2 linked regions of the Sinorhizobium fredii genome follow. The protein of the gene in region 1 interacts with the protein of each later gene in a pairwise test. Links are inferred from orthologs where the notes say so. Each region holds a gene or a part of one and is shown on either strand. Other genes may lie near its edges. The genes, in order: NXT3_RS09020 and NXT3_RS07075.

Region 1 (7,839 bases):
TCGCCGATGCGGCCTGTCTGGGCGGCGTTGCGGATGGCCTCAATGACGGCTTCCGCATTCTCGTCCGCCAGCACGACTTCCACCTTTACCTTCGGCAGGAAATCGACGACGTATTCGGCCCCCCGGTAGAGCTCCGTGTGTCCCTTCTGCCGCCCGAAGCCTTTGGCTTCCGTGACGGTTATGCCTTGCAGGCCGACTTCTTGAAGGGCTTCCTTCACTTCGTCGAGCTTGAAGGGCTTAATGATCGCTTCGATCTTTTTCATGAGAAAATGTCTCTCCGCTTCTCCCTGTAAAGCTGGGTCTCACCCGCTCGCCTTCCAGTATGCATGTAGCGTGCCAATTTTATAGAGGCATGATGCGAGATGAGGGACTTTTCACCCGCTCAGGTCGAGTCGGCTGCCACCGGCTTGTCTCTCTCATTCGCACCTGCCTATTTTTTATGAAGATTCACTCCCCGCCACGGGTGATCGCAAGGCGTTCGCTGCCGTTTAATGCGATAAGCCTCATATTTGAGCACCAATTATAGGCAAATGCATGAAAAATGCTCAGGCTGCGTTGTCCTGCGGGCTCTTGTCTAGTGCGCGCGGCCGCGCTTAGATCGCGTCATGGATGACGCGCTCGAAGATATGCTGGTGACGCCGGTTGAAATGGCGGCGATCGACAAGGACGCAGCCGATTCCGGCATCGACAGTTTCTCGCTGATGCGCTCGGCAGGGCTAGCGGTGTGCGCTGCCGCGCTGCGGCTGTTCCCGGCCGCCCTGCGCTTCGTCGTACTCTGCGGCCCGGGCAACAATGGCGGCGATGGCTATGTCGCCGCAGAAGTCTTGGCGGAGAGCGGTGCGCAGGTCGCGTTATATATCCTCGGCGACGCCGATAAATTGCGGGGCGACGCAGCCAGGGCGCGCAAGGGCTGTCGGCTCGCAGGACTACCCCTCGAGGCTTACGAGCCGCAGGCGGGCGATATCGTCGTCGACGCGCTGTTCGGGGCGGGGCTCGCTCGCAACCTGCCGGATGCTGCGGAAGCGGTCATCAATCGTGTCAGTGCGAACAGGATACCGGTTCTGGCGGTCGATCTGCCTTCCGGAATTGATGGACGCAGCGGCGAAGTGCGCGGCGCAAGCTTCACCGCCACCCACACGGTCACTTTCATGGCGGCGAAGCCGGGACATGTGCTGATGCCGGGGCGTCAATTATGCGGTACGCTCGAGGTTTTCGATATCGGCATTCCCGCTCGGCTCGTCGCCGCAAGGGCGGGCGCCCTGCGGATCAATGGCCCGGCCGTCTGGAGACACTATGCCGGCGGTCTCGACGCCGGCACGCATAAATTCAAGCGCGGCCACCTTGCCGTCCTTTCCGGCGGGCCGATCTCTACCGGTGCGGCGCGGCTCTCCGCCGCAGCGGGCCTCGTCGCGGGGGCGGGGCTGGTGACGCTCGGCTCGCCGCCGGAGGCACTTGCCACCAACGCTTCGCACCTGACTGCCGTCATGCTCAAGGAAATAGGCAGCGCCGCCGATCTGGCCGAATGGCTGCGCGACAAGCGGCTCAACACCTTCGTGCTCGGCCCGGGTTTTGGCGTCGGCAAGAAGGCGAGGGACTTCGCCCTGATGCTCTGCGACCGCGGTCTGGTCCTCGATGCCGACGGCATGAGTTCCTTTCAGCAGGAAAGGGAAAAGCTGTTCGATAAGATCGCCGAATGCGGCGGCCAAGTGGTCATGACGCCGCACGAGGGTGAGTTCGCGCGCCTGTTCCCGGACGTCGCGGCCGATACCACGCTCTCCAAGATCGAAAAGGCGCAAGCCGCGGCAAGGCTCAGCCATGCGGTGATCGTCTACAAGGGGTCGGACACCGTCGTGGCGGCGCCGTCCGGCCTAGCGGTGGTGAACGGGAATGCGCCGCCCTGGCTTGCCACCGCCGGATCGGGCGATGTACTGGCCGGCATCATCGGCGCACATCTGGCGCAGGGCTTTCCGGCTTTCGAAGCGGCCGCCGCCGCGGTCTGGCGCCACGGCGTGGCGGGCATCCGTGCCGGCCGCGCCTTGACGGCCGAGACGCTGGTTGAAAACATTCCGCCGCGCCCCTGAAGGAGCGAGGGGGTCAGCCGCGGCTGCCCTTGGCGATCGGCTCCTGATAGGTGAAGCCCATGTCCCAGGGGAAGTAGATCCAGGTGTCCTGGCTGACCTCGGTGACGAAGGTGTCGACCAGCGGCCGGCCCTTCGGTTTGGCATACACCGCGGCAAAATGCGCCTTGGGCAGCATGGCGCGCACTTCGGCGGCGGTCTTGCCGGTATCGGTCAGGTCGTCGACGATGAGAACGCCTTCGCCGCCGCCCTTGGCGATTTCCGGCGAGATGCCCTTGAGCACCTTCATCTGCCCCTGCATGTCGTAATCATGATAGGAGGCGATGCAGACGGTTTCGATCATGCGGATGTTGAGTTCCCGGGAGATGATCGCCGCCGGCACGAGACCGCCGCGGGTGATGCAGACCATGGCCCGCCATTCCTGCCCGTTATCGGCCAGCCGCCAGGCGAGCGCGCGCGCGTCGCGGTGAAACTGATCCCAGGATACGGGAAAGGCTTTTTCGGGAAGAGACATATGAGGCGCTCCGATATCTGATCGAATAGGTTGGGAGTCGCTCCTGCGGCGCTTCCCGTTAGCGAATGCAATACCGGCAAGGAAGCCCGCAGCGCAAGGGCTTGTATGGGCAGGATTTGGCCGCGGTGCGGGGCGAGCCTAGGTGCCCTGGCGCGAGCGCGAGATCGCCTCGATCATCGCCGCCACATCGGCTTCGGCTGCTGCAATGGCCGACTCGTCACGGCCGCGGATGACGATATCGGTCGAGAAGCTCTTGCCGTCGAATTTCGGATAGGAACCGATGCTCGTTTCGGGATGGTGCTTCTGCACCTCGGTCAAAAGAGTCCCGATATCTCCTTCACCGAAGGGCGACCGGACCGTACGCGACAGAACCGGCGTACCGGTCGGAAGGCTGGGAAGCAGGCTATCGAGCATCGCCTGAAACACCTGCGGCACCCCGGCCATGACGTAGACATTGCCTATCTTGAAGCCGGGAGCGGTCGATACCGGATTGGCGATGTGGGCTGCGCCGAGCGGCATGCGCGCCATCCGCTTGCGCGCCTCCGTGAATTCCATGCCGCGCCGCTCATACAACGCGCCGAGCAGTTCCATCGCCTTCGGATCGTGGACGCATTCGACCCCGAACGCCTTCGAGATCGCGTCGGCGGTGATGTCGTCATGCGTGGGGCCGATGCCGCCAGAGGTAAAGACATGGTCGTAGCGTCCGCGCAGCGCATTGACGGCCTCGACGATCGCCTCCTCGTCGTCGGCGACGATACGAACTTCGCGCAGATCGATCCCGACCATCGTCAGCATGTCGGCCAGGTGGCCGATGTTCTTGTCCTTGGTCCGGCCGGAGAGAAGCTCGTCGCCAATGGCGAGCATGGCAGCGGTGACAATACTGGCACTGGTCATTTGCGCTCCGGAATGGTTCGGATCGTTCGACACGATCTTACTGCTAGCCCGTTCTGATGGCAGCATGCGCGTTGATAAAACTTGCCGGCGGCGGCGATCAAGCGGAATTGCCGGGCATCGAAGGCGTTTTTCTTCGGTTATCCCGCAACGAGGGTAAATTGGTCGGCAAGCAGGGCGCTCATGTGGCGAGCATGCTCGCCATGCGCGCGGACTGATCAAAGTAGAATTAGCCACGTCTGAGCGAGCGCTGCCGCATCAAGTGGCCGCGCTTGTCGTTGATATCGCTGTTTAATTCTAAAATGGTAGGAGGTGGGCGCACCCTCCTTCAAAAAAGGCACAACGCTAGCCAATTTGTGTTAACATCGCCCCGTCCGAGGTGGACTGCCACAGGCAAGGAGGAGCAGTGCGGCCGTGCGGCAACGGTCCAACCGTGGGCAGGAATGTCCCTGGACATCCATGGGAGTGAAGAATGGCGCGGATCACCTATTCGATCGTTCAACACGACGGAGGCTGGGCCTACAAGGCCGCCGAAGCGTATTCAGAGCCCTTTCCCAGTCGCGAGATGGCGCTGGCGGCCGCAAAGGCTGCCGCCGCGGAACAGCAAGTTGGCGGCGACGACGAGGAAATCAGCTTCCAGGATGAGCAGGGAAACTGGCATTTCGAACACGCTGATGGAGGAGATCGACCTGAAGCAACCGTCGAGGACGGCTGAGATAGGGGCTTTGCCTGCGGACCCCTAAAATCCTGCCCGCCCCTGGCGCGAGCGACAGCGCGACGGAGGATATCTATGCACTACAGCGTTCAGATCTTCACCTGGACCGCTCGGGAGGGCGTTCACCAGGTCGGATCGGTCATCGAAGTCGATGCACCCAACCCGAAGGCAGCCGCAGTATCGCTGCTCGGGTTACGGCTCGAGGACAATGGCGAGTCGTCGAAACTGGCAGTCCGGGTCTGGCGCGGCGAAGACGCCCAGAAGGCCGATTGCGACTGTTTCTTTTATCACTGAGCTGCGTCTGGCGCATCGGCCCGAAAATCGGACGCGATTGTCGGAAGAAACGATGCTTAGTTTCAAAGACTTGCAGCGTGCGTCCTGAAAGGTGCACGGCGCTGCAGGCGTTGTTTTCGTGCACGGAATTTCAGGCGCGAGCCACGCGCCGCGGTTTCACGCCACAGGACGCCTCTCAGCGCGGTTTTGCACAAGCATGCCAATCCAGCCCGTCCGCTGTCCGGGCAGGTCGCGGGCGCGCAGTTCCGCCTGCCGCGCCTCGATGGCGCTGGCGAAGTCGTCCTTCATCGCGTCGATGACGCGTCGTTTTTCGGCGAGATCCTCGCTGTCGATCGAAACCTGCTGCGTCATGCCGGCCTCTTTTGGGCGAGAGAGCGGTCGATAAACGAGCGGCCTGCCGCCAGCAGCAGGCGCTCGTCCCTGGTGCCGGCCTGATACTCTTCGATCAGCATCCGCCCATATCGCTGCGCCTGGGCACTCTTGCGCGGCCACCGATACTCGTTACACAGCCGGTCGAACACGCGCTGAAGCGCGTCAAGGTCTTCCGGCCACAAAGGTGTGCTGCTAGACGCTCGCAACGGACGCACGCCGATCCCCTCTGCCATCGATGCCAGGACAGTCTTTGGATCGAATATTGCCAGCAACACGCAAGGTTTGAACCCCTGGCGAATCAGGGGTTGATGCGAATTTTTTGCGCGACTCTCGGTGCAAGATGCGGCTTGAGCATGTTCGCGGAGACGCACATCAAAAAATGCGCTGGCGGCCCTTCCCATCGCTTGAATCGCAAAGTATTCCAAACGCGGTATGCGGACGTGGCGAAACTGGTAGACGCAAGGGACTTAAAATCCCTCGGCCTTAGGCTGTACGGGTTCGATCCCCGTCGTCCGCACCACCACCGAAATGCTGCTGCCTCTCAATCACTCCGCCGCAATCTTGAACGGCTGGTCGACGGTTGCGCTCTTGCCGCTGTTGATGTCGTTGAAGCGGAAGCGCAGGACGTAGTCGCCGGCAGGCGCGCCGCTGACGTCGACGGTCAGCGTCGCATAGATCTCCTGGTTGCGAAGATAGCCGGTGAAGGTGAAGTCGCCGAATGCCTTGCGGGTCGCAAGCACCTCGCCCTTGGGGCTGACGATGTCGAGATCGACGGTGAAGCGCGTTTCGAGCTTGCCCTTGGCGCTTGCGTCCTTCCAGGTGAGGCCGACCGGCTCGACATAGGAGAGCAGCGTCTCGCCGGGCTTGAAGACCGAATCCTGCTTCGGCTCGTACATGGCGTAGCCTGCCGGTTCGGCCGTGACGAAAAGCGCCTTGCCGATCGCGAAGGGAAGGGTCTGCGAGAACGCGCTGACGGCCTGGCGCAGCGTTTCTCGTGCTCCTGCCGCGTCGCCGTCGCTTGCCTGCTTCTCCGCTTTCACCGCGGCATCGGAAAGCGGCCCCGCTTCGGCTCCGGAAACGGCCAGGACAGGGGCGGCCAGAGCCAGCATCGCTAGCATGGAGAGATAGTTCGCCATCTCAGTTTCCCAGCATCCCGATTGCTGAAAACTGTCGGCATTTGGCATGCGCAAGTCAAGCCGAAGGAGACTGCCGTGACCGCAGCCGATCGGCGTAGAGTGATGGTTCGCGAGTCTTTGCCAGGCCAAGCGCGCAGCAAGTCAAATCGGTGGTTTCAGTCGCAGCAATGTGCGATAGCGACAGCGATCAAGATGGAACGGGTGATGGCACGAGATGAAGCAGGATGTTGAACAGGCGGCCGCGGCGATGCGCGAAATCTTTCCGGCGACGCCGCTGCAGCCCAACGATCACCTGAGCGCGCGCTACGGCGCCACCGTCTATCTGAAGCGCGAGGATCTTTCGCCGGTACGCTCCTACAAAATCCGCGGTGCCTTCAACTTCTTCCGCAAGGCACTTGCGGCCGGTGCTTCCGGCAAGACCTTCGTCTGCGCCTCGGCCGGAAACCATGCGCAGGGCTTCGCCTTCGTTTGCCGGCACTTCGGCGTTCCGGGTGTCGTCTTCATGCCGGTGACGACGCCGCAGCAGAAGATCGACAAGACCCGCATCTTCGGCGGCGAATACATCACCATCCGCCTCGTCGGCGATATCTTCGACCAGTGCTACCAGGCCGCCCGCGACCATGTCGAGGCGATTGCGGGCGTCATGGTGCCGCCCTTCGATCATGCAGATATCATCGAAGGGCAGGCGACGGTCGCGGCGGAGATCGTCGCGCAATTGCCGGAGGGGCTGCTTCCCGATCTCGTCGTGCTGCCCGTCGGCGGCGGCGGACTGGCGGCCGGCGTGACCGGCTATTTCCGTGATGCCTTGATGCCCGACCGGTTCATGTTCTGCGAGCCGGAGGGCGCGCCGAGCTTGCGGCGCAGCCTGGAGGCGGGCAGCGTCGTGACGCTCGATCAGGTGGATAATTTCGTCGACGGCGCGGCGGTGGGGCGCATCGGCGATCTCAATTTCTCGGCGCTCCGCGATTTCGCGCCCGAGCAGGTGATGCTTCTCGCCGAAAACGCCATCTGTCTGACGATCATCGAGATGCTGAATGTCGAAGGCGTGGTGCTCGAGCCGGCCGGCGCGCTGTCGATTACTGCGCTGGAAGTACTCGGTCGCGAGCGGCTGGTAGGCAAGACGGTGGTCGCGGTCGTTTCCGGCGGCAATTTCGACTTCGAGCGCCTGCCGGACGTCAAGGAGCGCGCCATGCGCCATGCGGGCTTGAAGAAATACTTCATTTTGCGCATGGCGCAGCGACCGGGCGCCTTGCGCGATTTCCTCAATCTGCTGGGCGAAGAGGATGACATCGCCCGGTTCGAATATCTGAAGAAGTCGGCGCGCAATTTCGGCTCCGTGCTGATCGGCATCGAGACCAAGCACGCGGAGAACTTCCCGCTGCTGAAGCAGCGTTTCGACGCGGCCGGGCTGCGATACCAGGACATCACCGAGAACGAGATTCTCGCCAATCTGGTCATCTGACGCGCTTTGCCGCCGGGCAGCGCAAGCGAACCAATTTTGGCTTTGACAGGGGCCGCAGCCACGGCTAACCATGAGCCATGGCATCGTTTTTCTCGAAATTGTTCGGCCTCTCCGGTGGCTCCGAAAAGCCGGTTCAGCCCGCTTCGGGCAAGACCGAGACCTATGCGGATTGCCTGATCCGCGCGACGCCGATGCGCGAGGGCGCGCAGTTCCGGCTTGCCGGCAGCATCGAAAAGACGATGCCCGAGGGCGGCACGAAAGTGCGTAATTTCATCCGCGCCGATCTCTTCACCTCCGAGCAGGACGCCATCGATTCGGCGCTCCGCAAGGGGCGGCAGATCGTCGACGAGCAGCGCGCGGCGCTCTTTGCCGACGAG
Region 2 (7,732 bases), 370 kb from region 1 along the record:
AACGACCGACTTGACCTCCTGGTGATCCGCGACGGCGTTGACCGGCCGCTTCTCGGCCTCGAGAATCTCGATCTGGACGGTAACGCGGTTGGGAAGCAGCGCGCCGCGCCAGCGCCGCGGCCGGAAGGGACTGACCGGGGTCAAGGCGAGAAGCGGGGCCTCGAGCGGCAGGATCGGCCCGTGGGCGGACAGGTTATACGCAGTCGATCCCGCCGGTGTTGCGAGCAGCAGCCCGTCGCAGGTCAGTTCATCGAGCCGCACCTTGCCGTCGACGAGGACCTTGAGCTTTGCCGCCTGATAGGACTGGCGGAAGAGATAGACCTCGTTGATCGCCAGCGCGGTGAATTCGTTGCCGTTGGCGTCGAGGGTCCGCATTTCCAAGGGGTGGAAGGCGTTGTCGACGGCGCTGGCGATGCGTTCGCGCAGATCATCGGTGCTGTAGCGGTTCATCAGGAAGCCGACCGAGCCGCGATTCATGCCGTAGACGCGCTTGCCGGTATTCATCGTCTTGTGCAGCGTGTGCAGCATGAAACCATCGCCGCCGAGCGCGACGATCACGTCCGCCTCCTCCGGGTCGTGGTCGCCGTAAATCTCCTTGAGTTCCTTTGCCGCCTTCTGCGCTTCTTCGGCCGTCGAGGCGATGAAGGCGAGTGTGCTGAACTGGGTCATGCATTCAGTCCGTTTGTCGTTGCGCCCGGCGCGGCGATCGACGCCATGCCTGTTTTTCTGGCACGACCATGCGGCGAGTGCACCCGAAATTTTGAGGGGAGCCGCATTTTTGCTTTACACAAGAAAGGAATATGGTAACTCCCGTGATCGAAAAGTGCCCTTATAGCTCAGTTGGTAGAGCGGCTGATTTGTAATCAGTAGGTCGGGAGTTCGAGTCTCTCTGGGGGCACCATTTTTGAAGCTTTTCGAAGCTACCACACCTCCCCACACTGATCGGCGACTCAAATTTCCTCAAATATCGAAGGACTGCGCCGGTCTCGGGTCGATCTCGCGGCAACGCTGCATCGCCTTGATCAGGTTCTCTGCCAGATAGTCGATCAGCGCGCGCGTCGCCGGCAGCACGCCCTGGCGGGACGGAAAGACGAGATGGACCACGACGTTGCCGGAGCCCCACTCAGGCAGGACGGGGACGAGAACGCCGGTTCGGAAGGCGCGCTCGCAGATGTGGTCCGGCAAAAGCGCGATCCCCATTCCTTCGATCGCGGCGCGTTCGAGGATGACGAAATCGCTGCAGCCGATCACCGGTCGGTGGGCGATCTCGATCGATCCGCCGTTCGCGTGATAGAGGCGCCACACGTCGCTTGCGTGTTGCTCGTTCATGGAAAGCGTCGGCATTTCGGCAAGATTGGTGGTGGTGACTTCTCCGATTCGCGCAAGAAGCGTCGGGCTGGCGGCCAGCCGCGAGCGGACCTCGCCGAACTTGCGCACGATCAGGTGGCTGTCCGTATCGAGCTGGTCGCGCGCGCGAAGCGCCACGTCGAAACGCTCCTCGATGAGATCGAGACGTCGATTCGTGGCGGTGATGAGCAGTCGGACGCCCGGGTAGCGCCGATGGAAGCCCGGCAGAATGTCGGCCAGCATCGGTGCGAAGCCGAGGGGGCAGCCAAGCCGCACAACGCCCGTCGGCTCGCCGCGCACGGCGGCGACCTCGGCTTCCGCGGCCGCTACGCCGTCGAGCAGCCCCTGGGCGTGTTCATAGAAAACGCGGCCGATTTCCGTCACGCGCAGCTTGCGCGTCGAGCGCTCGAGAAGCCGCACGCCCAGTTGATCTTCCAGCCGCGCCACATGCTTGCTGAGCTTGGATTTGGGAATGTTCAAATAACGCGCGGCGGCGCTGAAGCCGTTGTTCTTCACGACGGCGGCGAAGAGGGCGATATCGTTCAGGTCCTGCATGCTAGCCTCCACCAGAGCGGGCGTCGCGCGCGCATCCGCTCTGGGAATCCAATGTAATCGTTCCGACGGAGTCTGATTTTCCCGCGCCGGAACGCTCCGATTGTTTCCCTCAGGAAACGGAATGTCAATTATTCGCCGTCTTATCCAGCGATTGTTTTCAAATCATATGTTGTGCACCGCAACTAAAAACAAAGGTGCCTCCCATGAACGTCCTTCATATCGACTCCGGCATTCTCGGAGAACATTCGGTTTCCCGTCGTCTGACGGCGGCGATCGTCTCGCAGATCAAGGCAGACCGGCCCGACGCGAAAGTCACCTATCGCGATCTCGTCTCCGAGCGCCTCCAGCATCTGACCGGCGCACAGATCATGGCGCCTGCCGACCTCGGTGAAGTCGATCCGGCGCTCGCCTCCGATATTCGGACTGGCCGCCAGATGCTCGACGAATTCCTTGCCGCTGACACGATCGTCGTCGGTGCGCCGATGTACAACTTCTCGATCCCGAGCCAGCTGAAGGCCTGGATCGACCGCCTGGCCGTCGCTGGCAAGACATTCCGTTACACCGAGGCGGGCCCGGAGGGTCTCGCCAAGGGCAAGAAGGTGATTGTCGCCTCCACGCGCGGCGGACACTATTCTGCCGGCCCGGCTTCGGCGATGGATCACCAGGAAAGCTATCTGCGGACCGTTTTCGGCTTCTTCGGCATCACCGACGTTGAGTTCGTCCGCGCCGAGGGCCTGAACCTCGGTGCCGACCAGAAGCAGTTCGCCATTGCCGAAGCTGAAAAGACCATCGCGGAAGGCAACGTTCTGCGCCTGGCGAGCTAAGATTGAATTCGGCCGGCGCCGGAGTGAGATGAGGAAAACTGTTCGTGGTTTTTCGCCCGCATCCCGCTCACCAAAAGTGCCGGTCTGTTGCGGAAGAATGCCGGTCGCGCAAGCGGCCGGCATTCTTCGTTTCTGATCGGGCCGGATTTGCGGTATTCTAGCGAGATGAGAAGCCTGGTCGTTCTGCAGGTTCTGGCCCTGTCGCTGGCGGCTGCCGCCATGGTCGCCGAGAGTGCGGCTGCGTCGCCGCCGGACCGGCGCTGTACCTGTCGCAATCGCGACGGGACGAAATACGAACTCGGCCAGATGACATGCATCCGGGTCGGCGGCATCTCCTACATGGCGCGCTGCGAAATGAACCTCAACGTCACGACCTGGAAGAAGGTGCGTGACGGCTGTCCGACGGCGCACATGACCTTAAGCGCCGTGCCGGTGCTTTGACCGGCATCGGCCGTCTCAAGCCTTGAGGTGCTGCCTTGCTGCATACATCGCGATCGCCGCGGCGTTCGAGACATTGAGCGACTTGATGGCGCCGGGCATATCGAGTCGGGCCAGCGCCGCAACGGTCTGCCGCGTCTTCTGCCGCAGCCCCTTGCCTTCCGATCCAACCACCAGGGCGATCTTCTCGCCAGAGAAGGTATCCTCCAGCGGTTGCGGACCCTCCGAATCAAGACCGATCGTCTGGAAGCCCAGATTGTGCAGTTCTTCAATCGTATCGGCGAGATTGGTTATCTGGATATAGGGAATGAGTTCCAGCGCCCCGGAGGCCGATTTTGCGAGCACGCCTGATTCGGTCGGGCTATGGCGCATGGTGGTGATCAGCGCGCCGGCTTCGAACGCCACCGCCGAGCGCATGATGGCGCCGACATTGTGCGGATCGGTCACCTGGTCGAGCAGGAGGATCAACGAACATTCGCTGAGCGCCTCGAGCTTGCGGTGCGGCAGCGGCCGCGTCTCCAGCATGACGCCCTGGTGGATGGCATCCGGCCCGAGGACCCGATCGAGATCCTGCGGCGTTACGATTTCGACTGGGAAGGGGAGTGACGAAGGCTCGCCGAGTTCCAGCCTCGCCGCCGCATTCTGCGTCACGCTGAGGCGGATGACCGTGCGCTCCGGATTGTCGAGGGCGGCGCGGACCGTGTGCAGCCCATAGAGAAGCACCTGCTCTGGCGCCAGCGCCGGCGGCTTCCAGTCGGCCGGCATCTTCCGGCGCTTGTCCGGGCGGGGTGTCGGAATCTCGCCGCGCTCGCGGCGGGCGTCGCGATGCGCGCGCCGCAGAGTGGCGTAGTGGCTGTCCTTGGCGCTCTTGTCGCCGCTCTTGTCCTTGCTCATGCGCGTCTTATAGTGAGGTTCGTTCGGTCTTGGAAATGGTTTCGGATAGTGCGGCCGCCGGTGTCTGTGGAGAATTTCTGAAATTTTCCGTTTCGCTCTGTTGACAGGAGGAATGCGGGCGGCCATATACCCGGCGCAGATCGAAAGGCGGCACGAAACGGCGCCGCTTCTTCCACGATCTCAAAAGCTTGGTCGATTGATCCCGACAGAATAATGGAGGGATGCCCGAGTGGTTAAAGGGGACGGACTGTAAATCCGTTGGCTCAGCCTACGTTGGTTCAAATCCAACTCCCTCCACCATTCTGCTTCAGGATCGAAGGCCCGCGGGTATAGCTCAATGGTAGAGCAGCAGCCTTCCAAGCTGAATACGCGGGTTCGATTCCCGCTACCCGCTCCAGCCTCTTTGCCGCCTCAGAAGCAGTGACTAGCCTCCGCGTAACGAACTGCCGCTGAGCCGACGATAAATTCATCTTCGGCGAGCCAATGAAGTGAGCTACAAGTTGGTTGGCTCTCAGTGCAGGCTTAGGGCTTCTGTCAGGGTAAGCAACCGTGCCAATGCTTCATCAAGCTTCTGTGCTCGTTTGTCGTCAACGTGCTCGATGAATGCACATGTGACGACCGATGTTGCATCCCCATGTGGGCCGAGGATCGGAGCGCTTATATCAGTTACGCCAACAAGTTGGCCGGAAGCGCCAATGCGGTAACCCTGTCGACGGACCGCGTCGATTTCATCGCCCGTTGCCCCCTGCAACAGCTTAGGCGAAGCCACCCCCCACTGTTTGAGTGTTTCGTCCAAGCGTTCGGGGGCTTGGAATGCAATCAACGTTATGCCCGAACCCGTCGTAAAAAGTTCGAGCTGACTGCCAACCCTGGCGCGAAACTCCCAATGAGACGTGGGGCTTGCCTGAGCGACGATGAGACCGGTTCCGAACTCCGGGATCACGAGATGGCAGGATTGGTCCGTTTGGCGCGCAAAGTCGTCCATCAAAGGCTGCGCACTGGCGACCAGTCGTCGATATGGAGGGTATCGATTGGCTAGAAGGAACATCTTCATGGACAGGGAGTAGCGGTCGCCACCCTCCGACCGGGCTACGTACCCCCTCGCGACCAGACGCTCAAGCATGCGAAAGATCTGCGATGGGCTCAGTCCCATTTCCCGCACGATCTCGGTCCGGGTCATGCCGCCGCTTTGATTGGCCAATATCTCGAGGATATCCAAGCCCTTGTCGAGCGCGGGTGCGCGGTATTTCTCGTCCTGATCCAATCCTTCCGCCAATACGGGTTTTTGCGGTTTCGTTGCCATTCACGCCCTCCAGACCCGGACTCATAGCGATGTCTACAAAAAAAGAATATCGGCATCGACTTGTCAAAGCCGTTCGTATGTGAAACATTATTTTATATACGAACTTTGGCGCACGGGGGGAATTATGCGTCTGAAGGACAAGACCATTCTCGTCACGGCAGGCGGTCAGGGCATAGGCAGGGCAAGTGTTCTCGCATGCCGTGACGAAGGCGCGCGGGTGATTGCAACCGATATCAACGGGGCGGCACTCGAAGGGCTGGACGGGGTCGAGACATTGCTGCTGGACGTCACTGACCGGCAGGCTGTCGAAGCCGTTGCGGCGCAAGTAGGTCCTGTCGATGGCCTCTTCAATTGCGCCGGGGTCGTGCACAACGGAACGCTTCTCGATATCGCCGACGATGACTGGGCCTTTGCCTTCGATCTGAACGTCACGGCGATGATGCGTCTTACGCGTGCTTGCCTGCCCGGGATGCTCGATCGGGCGGCCAACACCGGAACCGCTTCGATCCTGAATATGGCCTCGATGGCTTCCTCGATAAAGGGTTTTGCCAATCGGACAGCCTATGGTGCCAGCAAGGCGGCGGTCATCGGTCTGACCAAGGCGATTGCCGCGGATTTCGTCAAGCAAGGCATTCGTTGCAATGCCATCTGCCCGGGCACGGTCGACACGCCCTCGCTGCGCGGACGTATCGCTTCAGCTGCCGATCCGGAGCAGGCCGAGAAAGACTTTATCGCGCGCCAGCCCATGGGCCGCCTGGCGACGGTCGATGACGTCGTCCCCTTGGTTGTTTTCCTGCTGTCCGATGAAAGCCGGTTCGTTTCAGGACAGGCCATGCTGGTGGACGGCGGCGTGACCATCTAAGCGCGCGGGAGGAGCGGCGTCATGAGCGAGCTGGTGCGGATGGAGGGGATCGACAAGAGTTTCCCGGGCGTACACGCGTTAAAATCCGTCGATTTCGAACTTCGGCCCGCCGAGGTCCACGCGCTGATGGGCGAGAACGGCGCGGGTAAGTCGACATTGATGAAGGTGCTGTCCGGTATCTATCAACCAGACAGCGGTCGCGTGCTCGTGGACGCCCAGGAAGTGTCCATTCGAACTCCCAAGACGGCACAGGATCTCGGCATCGGCATCATTCATCAGGAACTGGCGTTGATGCACGACCTCACCGTCGCCCAGAACATCTGGATCGGCCGGGAGCCGCGCCTTTCCTTGGGACGGCTTGACGAGGCGAAGCTGAATGCGGATACCGCCGCCATCTTCGCCGGCATGAACATCCGCATGGATCCGCGCACGCCGGTCGCGGGCCTCACCATCGCCCGCCAGCAGATGGTAGAGATCGCAAAGGCGCTGAGCTATCGGTCGCGCGTTTTGATTATGGACGAGCCGACGGCCGCGCTCAACGATGCGGAGATCAGCGAACTCTTCACCATCATCCGCCGCCTCAAGGACGAGGGCGTCGGCATCATATACATCAGTCACAAGATGGACGAGATCAAACGCATCTCCGACCGTGTGACCGTGATGCGCGACGGTGCCCGTGTCGGCACGGTCCAGGCTGAGGAAACGCCGATCTCCAAGATCATCTCGATGATGGTCGGGCGCGAACTGAAGGACGAGACGGTCGTCATCCCCGATCTCTCCGCCGCAGAAACGGCGCTGGAGGTGCGCGGCATCCGGCGCGGCAAGGAGCTGAAGGATATCAGCTTTGACCTGAAGAAGGGCGAGATCCTCGGCTTTGCCGGGCTGATGGGCGCCGGGCGAACCGAGCTTGCCCGAGCCATTTTTGGCGCCGAGCCGATCGAAGCGGGCGAGATTTTCGTGCAGGGTAAGCCGGTTCGGATCACCAGTCCCGCCGACGCGGTGCGCGCCGGCATCGGCTATCTCTCGGAAGATCGCAAGCATTTCGGTCTCGCGCTCGGCATGGATGTACGCGCCAACATCGCCATGGCGAGCCTGCCGCGTTATGCCGACGCCATCGGCCGGATCGACGAGCCGGCGCTTGGGTCCATCGCCGCGGAGTACATCGCCAAGCTGAACATCCGTACGCCGGGCGACCGGCAGGAGGTGCGGCTCTTGTCGGGTGGCAACCAGCAGAAGGTAGTCATCGCCAAATGGCTGTTGCGGGATTGCGATGTGCTGATCTTCGACGAGCCGACCCGCGGCATCGACGTCGGCGCCAAGGCCGAAATCTATCGTCTTCTCAACGAGCTGGCCAGCGCCGGCAAGGCGATCATCGTTATTTCCAGCGAGCTGCCGGAAGTGCTGCGCCTTTCCCATCGTATCGCCGTCATGTGTGAGGGACGCTTGACAGGCATCCTGCCGGGCGGTGCGGAGCAGGAGAAGATCATGGAATTGGCAACACAACGGCAA

Evidence for each region.
Region 2: the proteins of NXT3_RS09020 (region 1) and NXT3_RS07075 interact in binary tests that used the Escherichia coli proteins (3 or more experiments, as listed by UniProt). The link is inferred for Sinorhizobium fredii from one-to-one orthologs.

The regions. Positions count from the first base shown.
Region 1 is NZ_CP024307.1:1,841,148-1,848,986, forward strand. Bases 1-2,843 are described here. They hold NXT3_RS09020 (NAD(P)H-hydrate dehydratase), read left to right. Parts: upstream 1-605; coding sequence 606-2,081; downstream 2,082-2,843. Other genes in these bases: NXT3_RS09015 (P-II family nitrogen regulator), read right to left, coding at 1-263; gpt (xanthine phosphoribosyltransferase), read right to left, coding at 2,095-2,592; NXT3_RS09030 (competence/damage-inducible protein A), read right to left, coding at 2,731-2,843. Also shown: more of NXT3_RS09030, read right to left, coding at 2,844-3,486; NXT3_RS31610 (hypothetical protein), read left to right, coding at 3,558-3,701; NXT3_RS09035 (DUF2188 domain-containing protein), read left to right, coding at 3,956-4,198; NXT3_RS09040 (hypothetical protein), read left to right, coding at 4,274-4,492; NXT3_RS09045 (hypothetical protein), read right to left, coding at 4,649-4,843; NXT3_RS33065 (hypothetical protein), read right to left, coding at 4,840-5,079; NXT3_RS09060 (hypothetical protein), read right to left, coding at 5,410-6,000; ilvA (threonine ammonia-lyase), read left to right, coding at 6,215-7,462; NXT3_RS09070 (HlyU family transcriptional regulator), read left to right, coding at 7,540-7,839. UniProt on the Escherichia coli protein: Bifunctional enzyme that catalyzes the epimerization of the S- and R-forms of NAD(P)HX and the dehydration of the S-form of NAD(P)HX at the expense of ADP, which is converted to AMP.
Region 2 is NZ_CP024307.1:1,466,496-1,474,227, forward strand. Bases 2,121-4,856 are described here. They hold NXT3_RS07075 (TrmH family RNA methyltransferase), read right to left. Parts: upstream 4,059-4,856; coding sequence 3,183-4,058; downstream 2,121-3,182. Other genes in these bases: NXT3_RS07065 (FMN-dependent NADH-azoreductase), read left to right, coding at 2,121-2,726; NXT3_RS07070 (hypothetical protein), read left to right, coding at 2,892-3,167; NXT3_RS07090 (IclR family transcriptional regulator), read right to left, coding at 4,570-4,856. Also shown: NXT3_RS07050 (NAD kinase), read right to left, coding at 1-669; NXT3_RS07060 (LysR family transcriptional regulator), read right to left, coding at 961-1,902; more of NXT3_RS07065, read left to right, coding at 2,106-2,120; more of NXT3_RS07090, read right to left, coding at 4,857-5,361; NXT3_RS07095 (SDR family oxidoreductase), read left to right, coding at 5,486-6,223; NXT3_RS07100 (sugar ABC transporter ATP-binding protein), read left to right, coding at 6,245-7,732. UniProt on the Escherichia coli protein: Specifically methylates the ribose of guanosine 2251 in 23S rRNA.